Regions from separate parts of the Rhizobium sp. BK060 genome, predicted to be linked through region 3. Evidence: predicted binding sites of a transcription regulator. Region 3 holds the regulator's gene; each other region holds the start of a gene.
The links. The regulator PhoB, encoded in region 3, activates phosphate uptake and scavenging genes when phosphate is short. The targets are predictions, from matches to a motif close to TGTCATNNANCTGTCAT.

Region 1 (5,389 bases), on a different contig from region 3:
CCGACTCTCATACGACGATGATCAATGGTCTCGGCGTTCTCGGCTGGGGCGTCGGCGGTATCGAAGCCGAAGCCGCAATGCTCGGCCAGCCGGTCTCGATGCTCCTGCCTGAAGTCATCGGCTTCAAGCTCACCGGCAAGCTCAAGGAAGGCGTCACGGCGACCGACCTCGTGCTGATGGTCGTGCAGATGCTGCGCAAGAAGGGCGTCGTTTCCAAGTTCGTCGAATTCTTCGGCCCGGGCATGGACAACATGCCGCTCGCCGACCGCGCGACGATCGGCAACATGGGTCCGGAGTACGGCGCGACCTGCGGCTTCTTCCCGGTCGATGGCGAAACCATCAACTACCTCAACATGTCGGGCCGCGCCAAGGACCGTATCGCCCTGGTCGAAGCCTATTCGAAGGCGCAGGGCATGTGGCGCGAAGGCGACGGTTCGGACCTCGTCTTCACCGATACGCTGGAACTCGACCTCGGCGACGTCGTGCCTGCCATGGCCGGCCCGAAGCGTCCGGAAGGCCGCATCCCTCTCGAAAGCATCGCCTCCGGCTTCGCTGGCTCAATGGACACCGACTACAAAAAGCCCGGCCAGCTCTCCAACCGCTACGCGGTGGAAGGCACCGATTTCGACCTCGGCCATGGCGACGTTGCCATTGCGGCTATCACGTCCTGCACCAACACCTCCAATCCGTCGGTTCTAATCGCCGCCGGCCTTCTCGCCCGCAACGCCGTTGCCAAGGGCCTGAAGTCCAAGCCGTGGGTCAAGACCTCGCTTGCACCGGGATCGCAGGTCGTCGGCGAATACCTGGCCAAGTCCGGCCTGCAGGCTGACCTCGACAAGCTTGGCTTCAACCTCGTCGGCTTCGGCTGCACGACCTGCATCGGCAATTCCGGCCCGCTGCCGGCGCCGATCTCGAAGACGATCAACGACAAGGGGCTCATCGTTTCGGGCGTTCTGTCGGGCAACCGCAACTTCGAAGGCCGCATCTCTCCCGACGTTCAGGCGAACTACCTGGCGTCTCCGCCGCTGGTCGTCGCCTACGCGCTTGCCGGTACGGTCCAGAAGGACCTGACCACGGAGCCGATCGGTGAAGACCAGGACGGCAACCCGGTGTTCCTCAAGGACATCTGGCCGACGTCGCACGAAGTTCAGGACTTCATCCAGAAGTACGTTACCCGCGAACTCTATGAGACGAAGTACGCTGACGTCTTCAAGGGCGACGAGAACTGGCAGGCGGTGCAGGTTCCTCCGGGCCAGACCTATGCCTGGGACGACAACTCGACTTACGTTCAAAACCCGCCTTACTTCGTCGGCATGGGCAAGAAGGGCACCGGCACTTCGGATATCAAGAATGCCCGTGTTCTCGGCCTCTTCGGTGACAAGATCACAACAGACCATATCTCCCCGGCCGGCTCGATCAAGGCAGCATCGCCTGCGGGTTCCTACCTTCTCGGCAACGGCGTCGCCGTTGCGGACTTCAATCAGTACGGCACGCGTCGCGGCAACCATGAAGTGATGATGCGCGGCACCTTCGCCAACATCCGCATCCGCAACCACATGCTCGGCCCGAACGGCAAGGAAGGCGGTTACACCATCCGCTATCCGTCGAAGGAAGAGGAATCGATCTACGACGCGGCCATGCAGTACAAGGCCGAAGGCGTTCCGCTCGTCATCTTCGCCGGTGTCGAGTACGGCAACGGCTCGTCCCGCGACTGGGCCGCAAAGGGCACCAACCTTCTCGGCGTCAAGGCCGTGATCGCCCAGTCCTTCGAGCGTATTCACCGCTCGAACCTGGTCGGTATGGGCGTCATCCCCTTCGTCTTCGAAGAGGGAACGACCTGGGCAAGCCTTGGTCTCAAGGGCGACGAACTCGTCACCATCGAAGGCCTGGAAAACATCAAGCCGCGCGAAAAGAAGATCGCCAAGATCGTCTATGGCGATGGCACCGTGAAGGAAGTTCCGCTGCTGTCGCGCGTCGATACACTCGACGAAGTGGTCTACCTCAACAATGGCGGCATCCTGCAGACGGTTCTGCGAGATCTCGCTGCCTGATTGTTAACAGACTTGCATGACAATGACCGCCGGAAAGAGATTTCCGGCGGTTTTTGTTTGAGCGCAAGGTATTGGATGTCTGCTCACGACGATGTGTTTCAGCTTGGCTTCCACGAAGCTTTGCCTCACCCGTTCGTGACTTTCCGTTTCGACCGAGAACCACTATCTCTACGCTCAGACATCGGACCTGCGGCGAAGCGTGGCGGTAGGTGCGGAAGAAAAGGTGCATGAATGTCCCCGCGGTTTCTGATTTCTCTGGTTGCAGGTGTGGCGCTTGCCGGCCCACTTTTTGCCCAGGACGCGCCGAAAGGTGTGGTTGAACTTTTTACCTCGCAGGGATGTTCTTCTTGTCCTCCAGCCGATGCAGCTTTCCGTAAGCTCGTCGAGGCCGGGGGCGTTATCGCTCTTGCCTATCACGTTGACTACTGGAACTACATGGGATGGGCCGACACGCTGAGTTCCAAGGAAAATACCGAGCGGCAGTATGGTTATGCGCAGGCGATGGGCCGTGCCAACGTCTATACGCCGCAGGTCATCATCAATGGCCGCGACCACGTTGCAGGCGCCGATCTCGGCGCGATCAATAAGAAGATCGATGGCTATGCAGCTGAAGGTATGGGGCTGTCAGTGCCGGTGAAGGCACAGATGCGCGGCGACCAACTCGAGATTAAGATCGGCGCAGGACAGGGCAAAGCCAATGTCGTCATGGTCTACTTCAACCGTGAGAAAACCATTGACGTCGAGAAGGGCGAAAACAGCGGCAAGAAGATCGCCTACCTAAACAGTGTTGCAGACGTGGAAACCGTCGGCATGTGGGAGGGCAAGGAAACGAGCTTGACGCTGCCGGCAAGCGTGATGCAGAAGCCAGATCTTGAGGGCTGCGCGATTTTACTTCAATCCTCCACCGCCGATGGCAAACCATCCGCGATCCTCGGAGCGACGGTCGTCATGGCCGGGAAGAACATCTGACCATTTCATCTGCTTGCGCGGATGGAAACGGGGCGGCCCGGCTGATCGTATTCGGGGCTGGGGTTAAGGTCGATACGGTCAGCCGGGCCCTTTGGCGCGCTGGCGCCAAACTCGCACGCAACCTTTTCAGCAGACCGAATCTGGCAAAAAGATCATGCGCAATTCGTGTGCAACGCGGGTCCGAACGGCCCCGCGGCGCAGTCGTGAGGGAATTTCCCTTGCAAATGAGGCGCTGTTTTGACTGAATTGCGGCACTCGGGAGATTGCACAGACTATGATTAATGTGACTGATCGCCTGCTTGCAATTTATAAACGCTAAGGCAAACTGTCATTCACCTGTCACAAGCGGAGGCACAGGGAGACTGATGACAGATCAGCAGGATTTGCGGCACGGCGAGAGCCGGTTAGCCGAGAACAGTTCCTCAGTCGTCGTAGATCTCAAGGAATATAAGCAGAGCAGGGACCCAGCGCCGGTCACGTTCCACCGACGCGAGCTCGATGCGATTTTGTGGATTTATGGCCGCATGGTTGGCGAGGGTGACTGGCGTGACTATGCGATTGATCACCTGAAAGACCGCGCCATCTTCTCGGTTTTCAAGCGATCGGGCGAAATGCCGCTCTTTCGTATCGAGAAGAATCCAAAGCTCGCCGCCAAGCAGGGGGCCTACTGCGTTATCAATACGCACGGTGTCATCTTGAAGCGCGGACACGAGCTGCAGCAGGTTTTGAAGGTCTTCAATAAGGTTCTGAAGCTCGTCGAGAAGTGAACCCTGTCACACCTTGAACAGCGTGCCTGGATAGACAGAGGGATCGGGGTCGGTGGCCGCGCCTTCGCCCAGAGCGCGCTGCATCATCATTGTGTCAAGCCAACGGCCGTGCTTGTAGCCAGTTCCTTTCAGGCGGCCGGTTTCCTCAAAGCCCAGTGCCTGATGCAAGGCGATCGACGCCGGATGCGCGCCGCCGATCACGGCCACCATCTGGCGAAAGCCGAGATCTGTGCAGCGTCGGATCAGTTCGGCGAGCAACCGCCTTCCAATTCCCCTGCCGCGCGCTTCCGGTCCCAGGTAGATCGAATCCTCGACGATCCAGCGGTAGGCTGGGCGTGTGCGGAAGGCTGAGGCATAGGCGTAACCGAGCAAGTTGCCATCCTCACCGATCGCGGCGATGTAGGGATAGCTCTGACCGGTGATTGCGGAAAATCGTGCCGCCATCTCGCTCTGCTGCGGCGGGACGATCTCGTAGCTTGCGACACCATTCAGGACGGATTCGCGATAGATGGCGGTGATGGCGGGGAGGTCGGATGAGGAAGCGTCGCGGAGGAAGATGGGCATGCGGTCGGCCGGGCGGGTATGAACAATGGACTCTTCCAGAAATCATTCTCCGCATGACCAGGCAACAAAAAAGGCGGCCGAAGCCGCCTTTTTTGATACATCCCCGTTCCTTACTTGCGGTCGCCCATGAACTGCAGCAGGAACATGAAGAGGTTGATGAAGTCGAGATACAGGGTTAGCGCACCCATGATCGCCTTGCGGCCGGCTACTTCTGCGCCGTCGGCTTCGTAATACAGTTCCTTGATGCGCTGCGTATCGTAGGCGGTCAGGCCTGCGAAGATCAGCACGCCGATCACAGAGACCGCGAACTGAAGGGCGGACGATGCCAGGAAGATGTTCACGATCGACGCGATGATCAGGCCGAAAAGGCCCATGATCAGGAACGAGCCCATCGCGGAGAGATCACGCTTGGTCGTGTAGCCGTACAGCGAGAGCGCGCCAAAGGAGGCTGCGGTCACGAAGAACGTCTGTGTAATGCTCGACTGTGTGTAGACCAGGAAGATGGACGCGAGCGAGAGCCCCACCAGCGCGGCGTAGACCCAAAAGGTCGTTTGCGCGGCGGCAACGCTCATCCGGTTAATCCTGAAGCTCAGGAAGAACACGGCAGCCAGCGGTGCAAGGATGACCACCCAGCGGAGCGGCGACTGGAAAAGCAATACGCCAAACTGCGTCAGTTGGCCGTCCTGGACGGCGAAATTGAAGCCCAGATAAGCGGCTACACCCGTGATCGCCAGACCCAGCGCCATCAGGTTGTAGACCTTGAGCATATAGCTGCGTAGGCCCTGGTCGATCATCTCGCCGGTCTGAACGCGGCCTTGGTAATTACGAAGGTCAGCCATAGTTTCCTCTTACAAGCTCCGGTGTGGACACGGTGGCGGGCGCGAAACCCGGGCGCCGCTGCGGAGCCCAGCATGCCTGCACACAATATGAGCCTTTCGGCTTTCGCAAACAAGGCCCTTGCAACCCGGGATCGGGTTAAATCGCCGTAAGGTGAAGGAAATTTCTCTGTTTGGTCAATCAGAGTTCGCGCAAAACGGG
Region 2 (5,389 bases), on a different contig from region 3:
CTGGCGTACTTGCGCACCTCGGACGTGCTGCCGATGATCTGCGGCAGGTCGGCAAGGCGGGCGCGCAGATCGCCACAGATTGCCGGCATCTGGGCGTAGCTCGGGCCGGTCAAAGTAAATGCGGCTATGAGTGACAGAATCCAGCGGTTCAAGGCATCGTCCCATCGATGAGCAAATAGCAGGGTCGTCTGGCGCGGCTTTTTCGCCGCGCCTTCATTGCTAGCTCGTTTGTCTTAACGAGCTGCGGTCAGAATCCTACCGCATTTTCTCGATCTGCGGCAAATCACGCCGGTTGTGAAGCCTCCACGACGGCGAGGGCGGCCATGTTGACTACGCCGCGGGAAGTGACGGACGGCGCCAGGATGTGCGCGGGCAGCGCTGCACCAAGCAAGATCGGCCCGACGTGCAACCCGTCGATCATCGACTTTACGACGCCGAGCGTGATGTTGGCTGCATCGAGGTTCGGGAAAACCAGCAGGTTTGCTTCGTCGTGCAGGGTCGTGTCGGGCATGACGCGCTTGCGCAGGGCGTCGGAGATCGCGCTTTCGCCGTGCATTTCGCCGTCGACTTCGAGATCCGGCGCCGCCTCACGCACGAGCTTGAGAGCGGCACGCATCTTCGTCGCGCTCTCGGACTCACGCGAACCGAAATTCGAATGGGATACGAGGGCAGCTCGCGGCGTGATGCCGAAGCGCTTGATTTCCTCGGCGGCAAGAACCGCGGACTCCGCAATCTCCTCCGCAGTCGGATTAAAGGTGACGTAGGTGTCGGTGAAGAAGGCGGCACCGCGCTGCGAGATCAGCAGGCTGAGCGCCGAGAAGTCGCACACGTCGTGTCGCTTGCCGATGATCTGGCGAACGTCGCGCAGATGTTTCTCGTAGCGGCCCTCCAGCCCACAGATGAGCGCATCTGCCTCACCCCGCTTCAGGGCCAGGGCGCCGATGACAGTCGTGTTGGTACGAACGATGGTACGGGCTGCCTCCGGAATGACGCCGCGACGTCCAACGAGCGAGAAGTAGAGATCGACATATTCGCGGAAGCGTGGATCGTCTTCCGGGTTGATGACATCGAAATCGGCCAGTGGACGAATGCGTAGGCCGTAGCGCTTTAGGCGAGTCTCGATGACTTGCGGGCGACCGATCAGGATCGGTTTGGCAATTCCTTCTTCCAGCAGGACCTGTGCGGCGCGCAACACCCGCTCGTCCTCGCCTTCGGAGAAGATCACGCGCTTGCGCTCGGCATTCTTCGCCGCGGCAAAGATCGGCTTCATGATGAAACCGGAGCGGAAGACGAAACGGTTGAGCTGGTCGAGGTAGGCGTCGAAGTCGCTGATCGGGCGCAGGGCGACACCGCTCTCGGCGGCTGCCTTCGCGACGGCCGGGGCGATGCGCAGGATCAGGCGCGGGTCGAAAGGCGAGGGAATCAGGTAGTTCGGGCCGAAGACCGGCGTTTCACCCGAGTAGGCGCGTGCGGCGACGTCGGAAGGTTCCTCGCGCGCAAGTGCTGCGATGGCGCGCACGGCCGCCATTTTCATTTCTTCGTTGATCGTCACTGCGCCGCAATCGAGCGCGCCGCGGAAAATATAGGGGAAGCAGAGAACGTTGTTCACCTGGTTCGGGAAGTCGGAACGGCCGGTGCAGATCATGGCATCGGGGCGCGCGGCGCGAGCGAGATCGGGCATGATCTCGGGCGTCGGGTTGGCGAGCGCCATGATCAGCGGGTTTTCGGCCATCTGCGCCAGCAGTTCCGACTTCAGCACGCCGGCGGCGGAAAGTCCAAGGAAGACGTCGGCACCGCCGATGTTTTCGGCGAGTGTGCGTGTGTCGCTCTTCTGCGTGTAGACGCTCTTCCATTCGTCCATCAATTCGGTGCGGCCTTCGTAGACGAGGCCCTCGATGTCATGGACCCAGATGTTTTCCCGCTTGGCGCCGAGCGTGACGAGGAGATTGAGGCAGGCAAGGGCGGCAGCACCGGCACCCGAGGCGACGATCTTGACCTCGTCGATCTTCTTGTTCGCCAGTTCCAGACCATTGAGGATGGCGGCGGCAACGATGATGGCGGTGCCATGCTGGTCATCGTGGAAGACCGGGATCTTCATGGTTTCGCGCAGCTGACGCTCGATCTCGAAACATTCCGGTGCCTTGATGTCCTCGAGATTGATGCCGCCGAAGGTCGGCTCGAGCGAGGCGACGGTCGACACCATCTGCTCGACGCTCGATGCATCGACCTCGATGTCGAAGACGTCGATGTTGGCGAACTTCTTGAAGAGGACGGCCTTGCCCTCCATGACCGGCTTCGATGCCAACGGGCCGATATTGCCGAGGCCGAGAACGGCCGTACCGTTGGAAATGACCGCTACGAGATTTGCGCGAGACGTATAGTCGGCGGCCGTCTCGGGATTGTCGCGGATCGCCAGGCAGGGCGCTGCAACGCCCGGAGAATAGGCGAGTGCCAGGTCGCGCTGGTTGCCGAGCGGCTTGATCGCCTGGATTTCGAGCTTGCCCGGACGCGGATAGCGATGGAAGTAGAGCGCCTGCTCGTCGAGACTTCCACCTGCCAGATTTTTTTCCGTCTTGGACTTTTCCTGATGATCCATCATCGCCTCCGGGCTGCCGCATGCTGTCTTTGAACTGCCTTCAATACATCAAACGGGGTGGCGGAACAGTCGGAATTTCCGTTCGAAATGCGAAAACAGCGCAAATCTGCCGCGGCCGCGGCGAGGCTCGATGGAAACCGGGAAAATCAGCCGTAGCGCCGGCATGTCATCTTCCTGAAACACGACTCTGGTTTTGGAAGGGCAGGTGAACAATGGGACATGAGCAGGATGCTTGTGAGGGACAATATGGATACGCGGCACTTCCGTACGCTTTTCATTTCCGATGTGCATCTCGGCTCCAAGGCCGCGAAGGTGGACTTCCTGCTGGATTTTCTCAAGCATCACGAGGCGGATACCATCTTTCTTGTCGGCGATATCGTCGACGGCTGGCGGTTGAAGCGTAGCTGGTACTGGCCGCAGGATTGCAACGATGTGGTCCAGAAGCTACTGCGCAAGGCGCGCAAGGGCACGCGGGTCATCTATATCCCGGGCAATCACGACGAATTCCTTCGCGACTTTCCGGGCACCCATTTCGGCGGCATCGAGGTTGCTGAGCGGATGATGCATGAGGCGGCCGACGGCAAGAAATACCTCGTGTTGCATGGCGACGAGTTCGACGTCGTCGTGCGCAACGCGCGCCTGCTCGCTTATCTCGGCGACTGGGCCTACGACATGGCGATCATGATCAATGTCGGCCTGGCAGCCATCCGCCGCCGGATGGGCATGCCCTATTGGTCGTTTTCCGCATGGGCCAAGCTGCAGGTCAAACACGCAGTCAACTTCATCGGCGAGTTCCAGCGGGTCGTCGCCGAAGAAGCTCGCAAGCACGGTGCCGACGGCGTGATCTGTGGCCATATCCACCACGCGGTGATGGAGGACATGGACGGCATCCGTTACATTAATACCGGCGACTGGGTCGAAAGCTGCACGGCGATTGCCGAGCATCAGGACGGCACGTTTGAATTGATCGAGTGGCGTGCAACGAGCGGCATGCAGCCGATCCCGATGGCGATCGGCCATCACGAAAAGGAAGTCGCGCAGCAGGCCGCCTGAACGCGGCCTTTCGATCCCCAATTCCATGCATCAATTTAGCCCGTTGTGTCTTTGCGACAGGCCTATTTATTTTCTAAAACGTTTCAGATGGGCAATTTCTTGCCATAGTCGCCCTTAGGTTGACGTGATAGGCAACGTTCAGTTTCCTGCAGGTCACCCCATGATTCCCGCTCAAAATCCTCCAGCAAGTGAGGGGGCGCCACCGCGCTTCCGGCTTCTCAGTGCTTTGTCCTACTGTGCGCCTTTGCTCGTCAATGGCGTGGCCTTGCCGTTCTTCCCGATGTGGCTTGCGCTGCACGCGTTCAACGACCATGAGATCGGCGTCATCCTAGCCGTGCCGATGGTCGTGCGTGTCCTCGTCGCTCCGATCGTCGCGATGTATGCCGACCGGATGAATGAGCGGGCGGATGTGCTGTTGTTTTCAGGTTGCCTATCGCTGCTGACGGCGATCGCGCTCTACTGGACGAACACATTCTGGCCGGTGCTGATCGTCTATACGATCCAGGGAGCGACCTTTGCCTGCTACGTCCCGGTCGTCGAATCGATCGTGATTTCGGGCGTCCGGCGCTGGGGTCTGGATTATGGCTCGATGAGGGTCTGGGGCTCGATCGCGTTTATCGTTTCCACCCTGATCGGCGGGGAGCTGATCGGCTATTGGGGTGGCGAGATGGTGCTCCCTGTGATGACGTTCGGCTTCGTCATGACCGTGGTGATGGCGATCTATTGCCCGCGGATAGGCCCGACGCGCCGGCGTGGCACACCCGTCGATATCTCGGCTGCGACAGGAAGTTCGCTGCGACAGCCGCATTTGCTGGCCTTGTTGATCGGCGTCGCGATCCAGCAGTCGAGCCACGCGGTCCTGCAGGCCTTCGCGTCGCTCTACTGGCGCGATCTCGGCTTCTCCGGGACACAGATCGCGGTCCTGTGGAGCGCCGGCGTCGCTGCGGAGGTGACCGTGTTCTTTCTGTCCCGGCGGCTCAGCCGCCGATTCAGCGCCTGGACGCTCATTCGATTTGGGGCGGCGGTCAGCGTCTGTCGCTGGATCCTGTTTCCGATGCATTGGGGATTTTGGGGTTTCTTTCTGCTCCAGTGCATGCATTCCTGCACCTATGCGTTCGTGCACACGGGCGTCCAACGGCGGATCGTGGCCTCCGTGCAAGAGACCCAGGAGTCGTCGGCGCAGGGCGCCTATTTCTTCTACAACGGCATGTTCATGGGGCTGATGACGATTGCTTCCGGCTACGTCTACGCCTTGCTTGGGCTCGCAAGCTATTATGTGATGGCGCTGGTGGCGCTGACCGGGCTAGGCCTTGTCATCGTCGCCTACTATCTTCAGCCCCAAAGCGCGGCATCCGGCGGCCAGACAAGAGAGGCGGCGTAGCGCAGACCGGGTTCACGGTCGCGCGCAAGCAGCAGCGGTCCGTCGAGATCGACGAAATCGACGCCCTGCGCCAGCAGTACAGCCGGCGCCATCGCCAGCGATGTGCCGACCATGCAGCCGACCATGATTTCGAAATCAAGGCGCTGCGCCTCTTTCTTCATTGCCAACGCCTCGGTGAGTCCGCCTGTCTTGTCGAGCTTGATGTTGATCGCGTCATAGCGATCGCGAAGGCTTGCGAGGTCGCCTGTGTGGTGGACACTTTCGTCGGCGCAAACGAGCAGCGGGCGGCGGATTTCGGCGAGGAGCTCATCCTTGCCAGCCGGCAACGGCTGTTCGACGAGGGCGATGCCAGCTTCGGC
Region 3 (5,389 bases):
AGCGAGAAGACGATCGACCCGAACAACAAGCGCGCCACCGATCCGTCGGTGCTGGTTGCCGCCAACTATCCCGTGCTCATCCGTGACGCGATGATCAAGGCGCTGAACCTCAATGCGTCGAGCCGTCCAGAGGTCCGTGACGCGACCGCGATGATTTCCAAGGGAGCGCCCATCCGGTTGCGCGACATGGTCATCGCTGATCCATCGCTGATCGGCAAGACGGTCAATGTGACGCTGCTTGCCGACGCCAACATCGACTCCGCCAACAAGGGTCAGATCGATCTGAAGGTGGACGAGAAGAACCGCAAGGTGAACGACAGGCAGGTTGGCTGGATGAACCAGCTGGCGGAAAGCGGGACGTTGCACAAGACGTTCAACACCGGGCTCTTCGTCAACGGCAACTCCAGCCGCCCCGAGGCCGCCGGTCTCGGCGTCGCCCTGATCGGCTCGCTTTACCTGATGTTGATCGTGCTCGTACTTTCGCTGCCGATCGGTGTTGCCGCTTCGATCTACCTCGAAGAATTTGCACCGAAGAACAAGCTGACGGACCTGATCGAGGTCAACATCAACAACCTCGCAGCCGTTCCCTCGATCGTCTATGGTCTGCTCGGCCTCGCCGTCTTCATCAACTTCGCCGGCCTGCCGCGTTCCGCATCGCTGGTCGGCGGTCTGGTGCTGACGCTGATGACCTTGCCGACGATTATCATCGCAACCCGCGCAGCGCTTCGCGCAGTGCCGCCGTCGATCCGGGCGGCTGCTCTCGGCCTCGGCGCTTCGAAGATGCAGATGGTGTTCCATCATGTGCTGCCGCTGGCCATGCCGGGTATTCTCACCGGCACGATCATCGGCCTGGCGCACGCGCTTGGCGAGACCGCACCGCTGCTCCTCATCGGCATGGTCGCCTTCGTGGCCAATGCACCGAGCACTCCGCTCGATCCGTCGACGGCTCTGCCGGTGCAGGTCTACATGTGGGCCAACGAAGCCGAGCGCGCCTTCGTCGAGCGTACCTCTGGCGCTATCATAGTCCTGCTCCTGTTCCTGATCGTCATGAACCTCGGAGCCATTCTCTTGCGTCGTCGCTTTGAGCGCCGCTGGTAAACGGAGTAGACATTATGAACATGTTGACGGAAGCAGCAGTTGAGAAGGCTCTGGATCAGAAGATGAATACCGTTCCCTATAAGATGATCGGCCAGGACGTCTCGGTTTACTACGGCGAGAAGCGCGCGCTCTTCGACGTGAAGCTGAACATTCGCGAAAACACGGTGACGGCGCTGATCGGCCCGTCAGGTTGCGGCAAGTCTACCTTCCTGCGCAGCCTGAATCGTATGAACGACACGATCGACGGTTGCCGCGTCACCGGCAAGATCACGCTCGATGGTGATGATATCTATGATCCTGACATCGACGTCGTGGAGCTCCGTGCCCGCGTCGGCATGGTGTTCCAGAAGCCGAACCCGTTCCCGAAGACGATCTACGAGAACGTCGCCTACGGCCCGCGCATCCACGGTCTCGCCAAGTCGAAGGCCGACATGGACCAGATCGTCGAACTCAGCCTGCAGCGCGCCGGCCTGTGGAACGAGGTGAAGGATCGCGTTCATGAAGCCGGCACTGGTCTTTCCGGAGGCCAGCAGCAGCGCCTTTGCATCGCCCGCGCTGTTGCGGTGAGCCCTGAAGTGATCCTGATGGACGAGCCATGCTCGGCACTCGATCCGATTGCGACGGCAAAGGTCGAGGAACTGATCCACGAGCTTCGCGAGAACTACACGATCGTCATCGTGACGCACTCGATGCAGCAGGCCGCCCGTGTTTCGCAGCGCACGGCCATGTTCCACCTCGGCAACCTCGTCGAAGAGAACGATACCGACAAGATGTTCACCAACCCGGACGATCCGCGCACCCAGGACTACATCATGGGTCGCTTCGGTTGATCGCCGGCGTCGGCAACCCTCACCATACTCAAGGATGAGCCCTATGGCATCGACACATATCTTTTCTGCCTACGACGACGATCTGAAATTCCTGTCCCGCCGTATTTCGGAAATGGGCGGCCTTGCCGAGCAGATGGTTTCGGATGCCGTTCGCGCTCTCGTCAACGGCGATACGGCCCTGGCCCAGAAGGTCATCTCCGACGACGTGATCCTTGACCACGCTGAACGCGAAATCGGGGACAAGGCGATCGTGACCATCGCCCGTCGCCAGCCGATGGCGGCCGACCTTCGCGAGATCATGGGTTCGATCCGCATTGCGGCCGATCTCGAGCGCGTCGGCGATCTCGGCAAGAATACCGCCAAGCGCGTCATCGCGGTCCAGAGCGCCGGCGTGCCGCGCAAGCTCGCCCGCGGCCTCGAGCACCTTTCCGAACTGGCGCTTGTCCAGCTCAAGGAAGTGCTCGACGTCTATACGAGCCGTGCTGCCGACAAGGCAAAGTCGATCCGTGAGCGCGACGAGGAAATCGACGCGATGTACACCTCGCTGTTCCGCGAGATGCTCACCTACATGATGGAAGATCCGCGCAACATCACCAGCTGCACGCATCTTCTGTTCTGCGCCAAGAACATCGAGCGTATCGGCGACCACGCCACCAACATTGCCGAAACCATCTATTACATGGCCACCGGCGCTCAGCCGGAAGGCGAACGTCCGAAGGACGATACCGCCAACACCGTCGGCGCCGTTACGGAATAATCGTTCCGCGACCGCGCCCCCAGGAGACCGAAACGAATGATACCAAAAGTAGCTGTCGTTGAAGATGAAGAAGCACTGAGCGTACTTCTTCGCTATAACCTTGAGGCTGAAGGCTTTGAGGTCGACACAATCCTGCGCGGCGACGAGGCCGAGATCCGGCTGCAGGAACGCACGCCGGACCTTCTGATCCTCGATTGGATGCTGCCGGGCGTATCAGGCATCGAGCTCTGCCGTCGCCTGCGCATGCGGCCGGAAACGGAGCGCCTGCCGATCATCATGCTGACAGCTCGCGGCGAGGAGAGTGAGCGTGTTCGCGGCCTCTCCACCGGCGCCGACGACTACGTCGTCAAGCCGTTCTCGACGCCGGAGCTCGTCGCCCGCGTCAAGGCGATGCTTCGTCGTGCCAAGCCGGAGGTGCTTTCCACGCTGCTGAAGTGCGGCGACATCGAGCTTGACCGCGAGACGCACCGCGTTCATCGCAAGAGCCGCGAAGTCCGTCTCGGTCCGACCGAATTCCGGCTTCTCGAGTTCCTGATGGCATCCCCTGGCCGTGTCTTCTCGCGCTCCCAGCTGCTCGACGGCGTCTGGGGTCATGACATCTATGTCGACGAGCGTACCGTCGACGTTCATGTCGGGCGTCTGCGCAAGGCGCTGAACTTCTCCAACATGCAGGATGTCATCCGCACCGTTCGCGGTGCCGGCTATTCCATGGAAGCCTAAAGCTCTCCTGAGAGGCATCCACACCGTCCAACGAAAAACGGGCCCGCGAGGCGGCCCGCGAGGGCCCGTTTTCTTTGTTCCTTATCCGGCTTCCGGGTCAGGCGACCCGGTTGGCGGCCTTGCGGCGCTCGTTGACCGGCTGATAGGCCATGCGCTGGTGATAGGTGCAGTAAGGGGAGGAGTCTGGGGATTCGCAGCCGCAGAAGTGGAAGTCGTCCTTCAGCGGATCGCCGACCGGCCACTTGCAGGTGCGCTCGGTCAGTTCCGTCAGGCCGAGGCGGCGAGAAATCGGAACGACGACGTTTGCGGCCGGACGGTAGCTGATTTCCGCGATGGCATCGATTTCGATCTCTTCCTTGAGCATCGTCGCACCCTGCTGGCGGGTGACGGTGCGCGTGGTGACGCGAGATGCATAGTTCGGAGCGCGCGGCGCGGATGTCGTGCGCTTGGGCGTTCTGACAGTGGTCGTCGAGCCTCCGGCCTTGGCGCGGCCGGGCAAACTCAAACGGTGGACTTTGCCAATGACGGCGTTACGGCTTACACCGCCAAGTTGCGCTGCGATCTGGCTGGCGCTCAGGCCCTCGGACCACAGCTTCTTCAGTTTTTCAACGCGCTCGTCTGTCCAGTTCATGCCCCTGTCTCCGCCTTATTAGCGTTGGTGCAGGCAGAATCCCTCACCATTGCCCCGGACGTATCCGAGGCAAGAAACGCTTGCTCGATTTTGGTGACTAGTTCCGCCGCATGCAGTCTAGTAATTGAGTTTTAACCTAGTGTGAGGCTGAGTCTGTGACAAGAGTCGGTTGAATCTCGGCGAATCGAATTTCAAGTTTTCCCCAACTTGCTGGGCGAGAGAGTCATTTCTGCAACATTAGTTGTTGATAGCTCCAGCGCCTCCGGATGGCGGCTTGACGCATGCAGGAAAACCTCAGTTTTGTTGACATTGCAGTGCGAAAAGTAAATAGTGCTGCTCGCCGCCGAAAGGCGGCATTTTTAATTTTCCGGACCCGCTTTCCTTAGCCGGAGTCCGGCCGCTTGTGGTCAATGACAGGAGATCGCGCCATGGCTGAAGCCGCGCTTTACGATACCTACTCTCGTGCCCCGCTGCGGTTCGAGCGAGGCGAGGGCGTATGGCTGATCACCGAAACGGGCGAGCGATATCTTGATTTCGGCGCAGGCGTTGCCGTCACCTCCGTCGGCCACGGCCATCCGCATGTGGTAGGCGCGCTGAAAGAGCAGGCCGACAAGGTCTGGCACCTGTCCAATATCTACGAAATCCCGGGTCAGGAAACGCTCGCGAAGCGGCTGACCGAGGCGACCTTCGCCGACAAGGTGTTCTTTACGAACTCCGGCGCAGAAGCCCTGGAATGCGCGATCAAGACCGCGCGCCGCTATCAGTTCTCAAAGGGCCATTGCGAGCGGTTTCATATCATCACCTTTGAAGGTGCCTTCCATGGTCGTACGCTGGCGACGATTGCTGCCGGTGGCCAAGAGAAGTACCTCGAAGGCTTCGGCCCGAAGGCGCCCGGCTTCGATCAGGTTCCGTTCGGCGATCTCGATGCCGTTCGCAGCGCCGTCACCAGCGAGACGGCCGGAATCCTCATCGAGCCTGTTCAGGGCGAGGGTGGCGTCCGTGCGGCGGCCAGCGAGTTCCTTAAGGCGCTTCGTGCGATCTGCGATGAGCACGGCTTGCTGCTGATCTTCGACGAAGTGCAGACCGGCATGGGTCGCACCGGCAGGCTCTTCGCACATGAATGGTCCGGCGCCACCCCCGACATCATGGCAGTCGCCAAGGGCATCGGCGGCGGCTTCCCGCTCGGCGCCTGCCTTGCCACGGCTGAGGCCGCTTCCGGTATGAAGGCTGGCACACATGGCTCCACCTATGGCGGCAATCCGCTTGCCATGGCTGTGGGCAGTGCCGTGCTCGACGTGATCCTCGCAGACGGCTTCCTGCAGCAAGTGCGCGACGTCTCGCTGGTTTTCCGTC

Region 1: FHT71_RS11330 (DUF2794 domain-containing protein) is a predicted target of PhoB. The motif match lies at 3,347-3,363, and genes of this name have one in related genera.
Region 2: FHT71_RS28690 (UDP-2,3-diacylglucosamine diphosphatase) is a predicted target of PhoB. The motif match lies at 2,761-2,777, and genes of this name have one in related genera.

The regions. Positions count from the first base shown of each region.
Region 1 covers NZ_JACHYW010000008.1:152,272-157,660, reverse strand. Annotated here, with positions in the region: gene acnA (aconitate hydratase AcnA) at 1-2,051, shown strand, start outside; gene FHT71_RS11335 (thioredoxin family protein) at 2,283-3,020, shown strand; gene FHT71_RS11330 (DUF2794 domain-containing protein) at 3,386-3,787, shown strand; gene FHT71_RS11325 (GNAT family N-acetyltransferase) at 3,794-4,351, opposite strand; gene FHT71_RS11320 (Bax inhibitor-1/YccA family protein) at 4,462-5,190, opposite strand; gene FHT71_RS11315 (ABC transporter permease) at 5,369-5,389, opposite strand, start outside.
Region 2 covers NZ_JACHYW010000039.1:13,481-18,869, forward strand. Annotated here, with positions in the region: gene FHT71_RS28680 (DUF2865 domain-containing protein) at 1-152, opposite strand, end outside; gene FHT71_RS28685 (NADP-dependent malic enzyme) at 284-2,596, opposite strand; gene FHT71_RS28690 (UDP-2,3-diacylglucosamine diphosphatase) at 2,843-3,649, shown strand; gene FHT71_RS28695 (MFS transporter) at 3,810-5,030, shown strand; gene dgcA (N-acetyl-D-Glu racemase DgcA) at 4,982-5,389, opposite strand, start outside.
Region 3 covers NZ_JACHYW010000049.1:8,265-13,653, forward strand. Annotated here, with positions in the region: gene pstA (phosphate ABC transporter permease PstA) at 1-1,098, shown strand, start outside; gene pstB (phosphate ABC transporter ATP-binding protein PstB) at 1,113-1,928, shown strand; gene phoU (phosphate signaling complex protein PhoU) at 1,972-2,685, shown strand; gene phoB (phosphate regulon transcriptional regulator PhoB) at 2,722-3,405, shown strand; gene FHT71_RS30600 (GcrA family cell cycle regulator) at 3,503-4,036, opposite strand; gene FHT71_RS30605 (aspartate aminotransferase family protein) at 4,465-5,389, shown strand, end outside.